DNA from 2 places in the Kaistia sp. MMO-174 genome. Region 2 is predicted to be linked to the other one. Evidence: predicted binding sites of a transcription regulator. Region 2 holds the regulator's gene; the other holds the start of a gene.

Region 1 (4,793 bases), on a different contig from region 2:
TTAGAGCATTTTGCGGCCGGGTGGATACGGCTTCGTGCAAACAAAATGCGACATCTCAAAAATGGCAGGCCAATTCGAGCGATGCGAGCGGAGATGACAGGCGCCGGCCCCTCCTTCATGGACCTCGCCCTCGCCGAGGCGCGCAAGGCGGCCGAGCGCGGCGAGGTGCCGATCGGCGCGGTGATCGTGCGCGACGGAGTGGTGCTGGCGGCCGACGGCAACCGCACGCTGGAACTCAACGATCCGACCGCCCATGCCGAGACGCTGGCGATCCGCACCGCCTGCGCGGCGCTGCAATCGCAGCGCCTGCCCGATTGCGATCTCTACGTGACGCTGGAGCCCTGCCCGATGTGCGCGGCGGCGATCTCGTTCGCCCGCATCCGCCGGCTCTACTACGCCGCCGCCGACCCGAAGGGCGGCGCGGTCGAGAGCGGCGTCCGCTTCTACAGCCAGCCGACCTGCCACCACGCTCCCGACGTCTATGGCGGCATCGCCGAAACGACGGCGGCCGAAATGCTGCGTGAATTTTTCAGGGACCGGCGCTAGCGCGGCTTCCTAGGCGGCCGAGCTGCCGCGGTGATCGACGGCTTCGGCGCGCGCCTCGGCATGGCGGCTGCAGATGACGCGCAGAAGCGACGCGAAATTGCCGATCTCGCCGCGCAACTCGACGACCTCGTCATGCAGCGTCGACAGGAAGCGGGCCGTCGGCATCTTCTGGCTCGCGGCGATCTCGTCGAGCATCGACCAGAACATGGCCTCGAGCCGGATGCTGGTGACGACGCCGGCGATGCGGACGGACCGCGTCACCGGCGCGAACAAGGCAGGATCGGTCGAAGCGAAGATATGACACACGGCGCGCCCTCCCCAGGGATCGCGCGCCGCGTCGATCAGGCGTGGCTGATCGTGGTGCCGAGACGCGCGAGAAACTGTGCCATCCATGTCGGGTGGGCGGGCCAGGCCGGCGCGGTGACGAAGATATCGTCGGTGATCGCGTCGTGGATGGCAATATCGGCGTGTCGGCCACCGGCGAGACGCACTTCCGGCGCGCAGGCGGGATAGGACGAAATGGTGCGGCCGCGAATGACGTCGGCGGCGGCGAGCACCTGCGCCCCGTGGCAGACGGCGGCGATCGGCTTGCCGGCGGCGGCGAAGGCCTTGACCAGGGCGATCACGCCGTCGTCGAGGCGCAGATATTCCGGCGCCCGGCCGCCCGGAATGACGAGCGCGTCGTAGTCCGCCTCCTTCACCGACGCGAAGTCGGTGGTCAGCGCGAAATTGTGGCCGCGCTTCTCGGAATAGGTCTGGTCGCCCTCGAAATCATGGATGGCGGTCGCGACCTTGCCATTGGCGGGCTTGCCCGGACAGGCAGCCTCGACCTGATGCCCCACCGCGGCGAGCAGCTGGAACGGCACCATCACTTCATAGTCCTCGACATAGTCGCCGACGAGGAAAAGGATCTTCTTGGCCATAGACGGGTCTCCTCCACGCGTTCCCAGGCCGACAAAATGTAGCCGGCCGGAAAGACGAACAGGTAACACCCCCATACTACCGCACCCGCAGGAGCCAGTCAGGGCGAAGGCCAAAACGAAAAGGGCGCGGCTTGCGCCGCGCCCTTCCGTAGACGTGAGGACAGGACCTCTTAGAAGTCCATGCCGCCGTCCAAAGCCGGCTGTTGCCGGCTTTGGCAATCATTCGCTTTGGGCGAATGGACTTCTTAGAAGTCCATGCCGCCCATGCCGCCGCCCGGAGGCATAGCGGGCATGCCGGCGTCCTTCTTCGGACGGTCGGCGATGAGCGCCTCGGTGGTGACGATCAGGCTCGACACCGAAGCGGCGTCCTGCAAAGCGGTACGGACGACCTTGGTCGGGTCGATGATGCCCGCCGCGACCAGATCAACGAAGCTCTCCGACTGGGCGTCGAAGCCGAAGGTCTCGCCCTTGCCTTCCAGAACCTTGGAGACGACGATCGAACCCTCGACGCCGGCGTTCTCCGAGATCTGACGGATCGGGGCTTCCAGAGCGCGGAGCACGATCTTGATGCCAGCCTCGACGTCGGCGTTGTCGCTCTTCAGCTTCTCGACGGCCTTCTTGGCGCGCAGGAGAGCCGTGCCGCCGCCCGGGACGATGCCTTCTTCGACGGCAGCGCGGGTTGCGTTCAGCGCGTCGTCGACGCGGTCCTTGCGCTCCTTGACTTCGACTTCCGTCGCACCGCCGACGCGGATGACCGCGACGCCGCCTGCGAGCTTGGCGAGACGCTCCTGGAGCTTCTCCTTGTCGTAGTCCGAGGTGGTCTCTTCGATCTGAGCCTTGATCTGGTTGACGCGGGCTTCGATCTCTTTCTTCTTGCCGGAGCCGTCAACGATGGTCGTGTTCTCCTTGGAGATCGTGACCTTCTTGGCGCGGCCGAGCTGGGCCAGCGTGACGTTCTCGAGCTTGATGCCGAGGTCTTCCGAGATCACCTGGCCGGCGGTGAGGACGGCGATGTCCTCGAGCATGGCCTTGCGGCGGTCACCGAAGCCCGGAGCCTTGACGGCCGCGACCTTGAGGCCGCCACGGAGCTTGTTGACGACGAGCGTGGCCAGAGCCTCGCCTTCGACGTCTTCCGAGATGATCAGGAGCGGCTTGCCCGACTGGACGACGGCTTCCAGGACCGGAAGGATCGCCTGCAGGTTGCCGAGCTTCTTCTCGTGCAGGAGGATGTAGGGGTCGTCGAGCTCAGCCACCATCTTCTCGGAGTTGGTGACGAAGTACGGCGACAGGTAGCCGCGGTCGAACTGCATGCCTTCGACGACTTCGAGCTCGGTCTCGGCGGTCTTGGCTTCCTCGACGGTGATGACACCCTCGTTGCCGACCTTCTGCATCGCCGAAGCGATCATCTGGCCGATTTCCTTCTCGCCATTGGCGGAGATGGTGCCAACCTGAGCGACTTCCTCGGAGGTCTTGATCTTCTTCGAGCGCTTCTCGAGATCCTTGACGGCCTCGACGACGGCGAGATCGATGCCGCGCTTCAGGTCCATCGGGTTCATGCCGGCCGCAACGGCCTTGGCGCCTTCCTTGACGATCGCCTGGGCGAGAACCGTCGCGGTGGTGGTGCCGTCGCCAGCGATGTCGTTGGTCTTGGAAGCGACTTCACGAACCAGCTGGGCGCCGAGGTTCTCGAAACGATCCTCGAGCTCGATCTCCTTGGCGACGGTGACGCCGTCCTTGGTGATGCGCGGGGCGCCGAACGACTTCTCGATGACGACGTTGCGGCCCTTCGGGCCGAGGGTCACCTTGACGGCGTTGGCGAGGATGTCCACGCCGCGCAGCATCTTCTCGCGCGCGTCGGCGGAGAACTTTACGTCTTTAGCAGCCATTGAATAGCTCCGTTCCAGGTTATGGCGAACAAGGGAAAATCACGTCTGGGGGCGAGCCCCCGCGCGACTTACTTGCCGGCCTTGCCAGTGATTACGCCGAGGATGTCCGACTCCTTCATGATGAGGAGCTCTTCACCGTCGATCTTGACTTCCGTGCCGGACCACTTGCCGAACAGGATGCGATCACCGGCCTTGACGTCGAGAGCGACCAGCTTGCCAGCGTCGTCACGCGCGCCGGGGCCGACAGCGACGACTTCGCCTTCCTGCGGCTTTTCCTTGACGGTGTCGGGGATGATGATGCCGCCGGCGGTCTTCTCTTCCGACGCAACGCGACGGACGACGACGCGGTCATGCAGAGGACGGAATGCCATGTTTGTTCTCTCCTCGCGTGCAGGGCGATCCGGTCGGACCACCCGCCAAAATGGATGCGTTGGCACTCACCGAGGGCGAGTGCTAGCAGCCGCACGGATCTAGGAGCCGGGTGCCGGGATGTCAAGGAGACCGCATCGCCGGTCGCGACAGATTTTTTTCTGCCCGCGTCTTCCGGCCTGGATCGGCCGGTCCGGTCGAGACGCCGGCCTCAGGCCCATTCCGGGCTGGGCGTCTCGCGGCCGAGCGCATCGACCGCCTGCTCGAGCCGCTGCACGAAGCCTTCGCCCGCGCCGGTCATCGGCTCGCCGATCACCACATCGCAGAAGAATGGGACAGGAAGATGAACGCCCTTCGGCAAAACCTTGCCGAAGCCGCGCAGGAAGACCGGCAGCACGGGAATGTCGGGACGCCGGCGCGCGATATGGGCGACGCCGCGCTTGAACGCCTGCCGCATCTCCGGCTCGCCGCGGGATCCCTCGGGGAAGAAGATCAGGATGTCACCGGCGTCGAGCGCCGCCAGCGCATCGGCCAGGGGATCGACGCCGCCGCGGCCGCTCGAGCGCTCGATCGGCAGGATGCCGATCAGGTCGACCGCGAACCATTTCAGCAGCCGGTTCTTCAGAAAATAGTCCGCCGCCGCCACGGCGCGGACCCGGCGCAGCATGCCGAGCGGAAACAGCGACATCAGCGCCAGCGTGTCGAGATGGCTGTTGTGGTTGGCGGCGATGATCACCGGCCCGTCCTTGGGCAGGCGCGCGCGATGGCGCACCGAAAGTCCGATCGCCACCAGAAGGAACGGCCGCACCAGGAGCGCGAAGAAGGCGAGACGCAGGCAATCGCGGGCGGTCATCGTGGGTCGGGCCTCACGGTGGCTCAGAAATAGAAATAGCGGACGGCGTGGAAGAAGATCGGCGCGGTGAACACCAGGCTGTCGATGCGATCGAGAATGCCGCCATGGCCGGGCAGCATGGTGCCGGTATCCTTGATGCCGAGATCCCGCTTCACCGCCGACATCACGATGTCGCCGAAGAAACCGGCCGTCGCCAGCAGCGCGCCGATGATCGCC
Region 2 (4,793 bases):
CATCCTCGTCGGCGCCGTCGGCCTCGCCGCCCTGCTGACCTTCGGCTGATCGCGGCTCCTTGCCACAACGAAAAAGCCCTCGTCCGGGTCCCGGACGAGGGCTTTTCAATGTCGGCGACAGCGCGGGACTAGGCCGTGCGCTTGTGATCGAACTGGCCGTGCGGCTTGAAGCGCTGCAGATAGGACGGCAGCACAGCGAGCAGATTGCTCGCATTGATGCCGATGCCCGAAAGCGTACGGCCCTCCGCCTCGGCGGCGGTGGAAACGATATTGTCGTGCTTCAGCAGCCGGACCTGGTCGGTGGTCAAGAGCGGGTTCGGCAGAAGCTGCGTCAGCACCGCGCCGTAATGCGCGACCGACCACGGCACCGACACCAGGAGCGGCGAACGCTCGATCTCGGTCAGGAGCAGCTCGAGGCACTGGCGGAAGGTCTTCACTTCCGGCCCGCCGAGCTCGTAGATCGTGCCGCCGGAGAGCTGGCCCTCGACGCCGCGCGCGATCGCCTCGGCGACGTCGCCAACGAACACCGGCTGCAGCTGGGTCTTGCCGCCGCCGATCAGCGGCAGGAAGGGCGAGATGCGGGCGAGATCGCCGAACCGGTTGAAGAACTGGTCTTCCGGTCCGAACACGATCGACGGGCGCAGGATGACCGCGTCCGGAACGGTCTCGAGCACGGCCGCCTCGCCCAGCGCCTTGGTGCGGGCATAGAGCGAATCCGACTTCGGATCGGCGCCGAGCGCCGACTGGTGCACCAGCGTCTGGATGCCGGCGGCGCGGGTCGCCTCGGCGACGGCGCGGGCGCCGAAATTGTGCAGCACCGAGAAGTTCTGCCGGCCGCTCTCGTTCAGGATGCCGACGAGGTTGACGACAGCGTCGGCGCCCTCGACCGCGCGGTCGACCGACCAGCGGTAGCGGAGGTTCGCCTGCACCGGCATGATCTGGCCGACAGCGCCGAGCGGCTGCAGATGACCGGCAAGATCGGGCCGGCGCACGGCGACACGGATGCGCCAGCCGCGCTTGGCCAGCGCGCGCACCACATGACGACCGATGAAGCCAGAGCCGCCGAAAACCGTGACCAGTTTGTCGGTACCCGTCGCCATGTTCTCGTCTCCGTTATCTTTGAAGCGTTCTCATATCGGCTTGCCGCGATGCTGTACAGACGCCAGACGGTCGCGCTCAGCCGATCAGCCGGCCGACCAGCTTGGCGGTATAGTCCACCATCGGCACGATGCGCGCATAGTTGAGCCGCGTCGGCCCGATGACGCCGAGCACGCCGACCACCCGGCTTTCGGAATCGCGATAGGGCGACACCACCAGCGACGAGCCGGACAGCGAGAACAGCTTGTTCTCCGAGCCGATGAAGATGCGGACGCCGTCACCCGCCTCGGCGCTGCCGAGCAGGCGCACCAGCTCGCGCTGCGTCTCGATGTCGTCGAACAGCAGGCGGATCCGTTCGAGATCCTCGGCGGCGCGCACGTCCTCGAGCAGATTGGCCTGGCCGCGCACGATCAGCGTGTCCGGCCGGCCGCCGGTCGCCTCGACCCAGCTGGCGAGGCCGGCATCGATCAGACGCGCCGTCAGCTGGTCGAGCTCGGCGCGCACGCGGACCTGCCGCTGGTTCAGCTCGGCGCGGGCCTCCGCCAGGCTGCGGCCGCGCAGATGCGTGTTCAAATAGTTCGCCGCCTCGACCAGGCTCGACGGCGTCGTGCCGGGATCGAGGTCGATCAGCCGGTTCTCGACCGAGCCGTCCTCGCCGACCAGCACGACCAGCGCCTTGCCCGGCTCGAGCCGGACGAATTCGATGTGCTTCAGCCGCTGGTCGCTCTTCGAGGCGAGCACGACGCCGGCGCCACGCGACAGGCCCGACAGCATCCGCCCGGCCTCGCTCAGCACGCCGTCGACGGTCCGGCCGCCGCCACCGCCGGCCACCCGGCTCTCGATGTCGCGCCGTTCCTCCGAGGTCAGGTCGCCCACTTCCAGCATGGCGTCGACGAACAGGCGCAGCCCGCTTTCGGTCGGCAGTCGCCCGGCCGAGGTATGCGGCGCATAGATCAGGCCGAGCCCTTCGAGATCCGACATGACGTTGCGGACGGAGGCCGGCGACAGCGCCATCGGCAGGATGCGAGCGAGGTTGCGCGAGCCGAGCGGTTCACCCGTCTCCAGATAGCTGTCGACGATGCGGCGGAAGATCTCGCGCGAACGCTGGTCGAGCGCCGAAAGCGCCGACGTCGCCGTCTCGGAAGTCGTGCGGTCGACGGGCAAGACGCTGGATCCTCTCCTCGAATGGTTCGAACTCTTTGATTAAGTGTCGATTTCCGCCCCCGGTTCAAGCAGGGCTTTACGTTTTGAGCCGGCGACCTGTACAAGCGGACCAACGAAACAGCCAGGAATATCCCATGCGACCTTCGAAACGCGCCGCGGACGCCCTGCGTGCGGTAACGCTTGAACGCGGCGTGGCCAAGCACGCCGAGGGCTCCTGCCTGGTCAAGTTCGGCGACACGCACGTGCTCTGCACCGCCAGCCTCGAGGACAAGCCGCCATCCTGGCTGCGCGGCACCGGCAAGGGCTGGGTCACGGCCGAATACGGCATGCTGCCGCGCTCGACCGGCGATCGCATGCGCCGCGAGGCGGCGACCGGCAAGCAGTCCGGCCGGACGCAGGAAATCCAGCGCCTGATCGGCCGCTCGCTGCGCGCCGTCGTCGATCTCGTTCATCTCGGCGAGAAGCAGATCACCATCGACTGCGACGTGCTGCAGGCCGATGGCGGCACCCGCACGGCCTCGGTCACCGGCGCCTGGGTGGCGCTCTATGACTGCGTCCAGTGGATGAAGTCGCGCGAGATGGTCGGCCCGAAGGTCATCCGCGACCACGTCGCCGCCGTCTCGGTCGGCATGTATCGCGGCACGCCGGTGCTCGACCTCGACTATGCCGAGGATTCGGAGGCCGAGACCGACGCCAACTTCGTCATGACCGGCGCCGGCGGCATCGTCGAGATCCAGGGAACCGCCGAAGGCAAGCCGTTCAACGAAGCCGAGCTGACCGCGATGCTGACGCTCGCCAAGGGCGGCATCGCCGACCTGGTCGAGCTGCAAAAGCTGGTGATCGCCGGATGAGCATGTCCGACCATCGCCTGTCGGCCGGCGACACGCTCGTGCTCGCCTCGCACAATCGCGGCAAGCTGCGCGAGTTCGCCGGCCTGATGGAGCCATTCGGCCTCAAGGTCGTCTCGGTCGGCGAACTCGGCCTGCCCGTTCCCGACGAGACCGGCACCACCTTCGAGGAAAACGCGGCGATCAAGGCGCATGCCGCGGCGACGGCGTCGGGCCTGCCGGCGCTTTCCGACGATTCCGGTCTCTGCGTCGACGCGATCGGCGGCGACCCGGGCGTCTACTCGGCCGATTGGGCCGCGCCCGACGGCGACTTCGCCCGCGCCATGCGCAATGTCGAGGAGAAGCTGCAGCTTGCCGGCGCCACCACGCCGGAGAGCCGCACCGGCCGCTTCGTCGCCGTGCTCTGCCTCGCCTTCCCGGACGGCACGACGCGCTATTATCGCGGTGAGGTCGAGGGCACGATGGTCTGGCCGCCGCGCGGCGAGCTCGGCTTCGGCTACGATCCGGCCTTCCTGCCGGAAGGCCATGCGCGTACATTCGGCGAAATGGAAGCGGAAGAGAAGCACGGCTGGTCGGCCGGCCGCACCGATGCGCTGTCGCACCGGGCGCGCGCCTTCGCGCTGTTCGCTGAAGCCGAGCTCGGGGCCTGAACCCATGGCGGCACCGATCGACCCCGGATTTGGCGTCTATGTGCACTGGCCGTTCTGCGCGGCCAAGTGCCCCTATTGCGACTTCAACTCGCATGTCCGCCACCAGGGTGTCGATCAGGAGCGCTTTGCGAAAGCCTTCGTCACCGAGATCCAGACGATGGCGGCCAAGTCGCCCGGCAAGACGGTCAATTCGATCTTCCTCGGCGGCGGCACGCCGTCGCTGATGGACCCGAAGACCGTCGGCACCATTCTCGACGCCATCGGCGCTGCGTGGAACGTCGCGCCGGACGCCGAGGTGTCGATGGAGGCGAACCCCTCCAGCGTCGAGGCGGAACGCTTCCGCGGCTATCGCGCCGCCGGCGTCAACCGCGTGTCGCTCGGCGTGCAGGCGCTGAACGACGTCGACCTGAAGGCGCTCGGCCGGGTCCACAATGTCGAGGAGGCAATGCGCGCCATCGACATCGCCCGCGCCACCTTCCCGCGCCTCTCCTTCGACCTGATCTATGCCCGCCCCGGCCAGACGCCGGACATGTGGCGGGCCGAGCTGCTGCAGGCGCTCGACCGCGCCTCCGACCACCTGTCGCTCTACCAGCTCACCATCGAGCCGGGGACGATGTTCGAGAAGCTCTACGCGGCCGGCAAGCTGGCGATCCCGGACGAGGACACCGCCGCGACCCTGTTCGAGATCACGCAGGAGATCTGCGACAAGCATGGCCGCCCGGCCTACGAGATCTCCAACCACGCGGTCCCCGGCGGCGAATGCCGGCACAATCTCGTCTACTGGCGCTATGGCGAATATGCCGGCATCGGCCCGGGCGCGCATGGCCGCCTCGTCATCGACGGCCAGCGCCACGCCACCGCGACGACGCTGCTGCCGGAAACCTGGCTCGGCCGCGTCGAATCCTGGGGCGACGGCATCGAGACGGATGAGATCCTGACGCCGGAAGAAGCCGGCGACGAGATGCTGCTGATGGGCCTGAGGCTGACCGAAGGCATCGATCTGCGCCGCTACAAGGCGATCGCCGGCCGGCCG

Evidence for each region. Region 2 encodes HrcA, which represses chaperone genes, less so after heat shock. Its sites were predicted from a motif close to GTTAGCACTCNCNNNNNGNGAGTGCTAAC; they were not measured.
Region 1: a site for HrcA is predicted at 3,785-3,813, ahead of groES (co-chaperone GroES). Genes of this name have one in related genera too.

The regions. Positions count from the first base shown of each region.
Region 1 covers NZ_JBBCUO010000001.1:804,504-809,296, reverse strand. Annotated here, with positions in the region: gene WFK98_RS03500 (nucleoside deaminase) at 94-546, shown strand; gene WFK98_RS03495 (ribbon-helix-helix domain-containing protein) at 556-852, opposite strand; gene WFK98_RS03490 (DJ-1/PfpI family protein) at 888-1,469, opposite strand; gene groL (chaperonin GroEL) at 1,715-3,355, opposite strand; gene groES (co-chaperone GroES) at 3,424-3,726, opposite strand; gene WFK98_RS03475 (lysophospholipid acyltransferase family protein) at 3,936-4,577, opposite strand; gene WFK98_RS03470 (phosphatidate cytidylyltransferase) at 4,601-4,793, opposite strand, start outside.
Region 2 covers NZ_JBBCUO010000005.1:89,757-94,549, reverse strand. Annotated here, with positions in the region: gene WFK98_RS18320 (undecaprenyl-diphosphate phosphatase) at 1-49, shown strand, start outside; gene WFK98_RS18315 (complex I NDUFA9 subunit family protein) at 129-1,100, opposite strand; gene hrcA (heat-inducible transcriptional repressor HrcA) at 1,177-2,262, opposite strand; gene rph (ribonuclease PH) at 2,397-3,113, shown strand; gene WFK98_RS18300 (non-canonical purine NTP pyrophosphatase) at 3,110-3,760, shown strand; gene hemW (radical SAM family heme chaperone HemW) at 3,765-4,793, shown strand, end outside.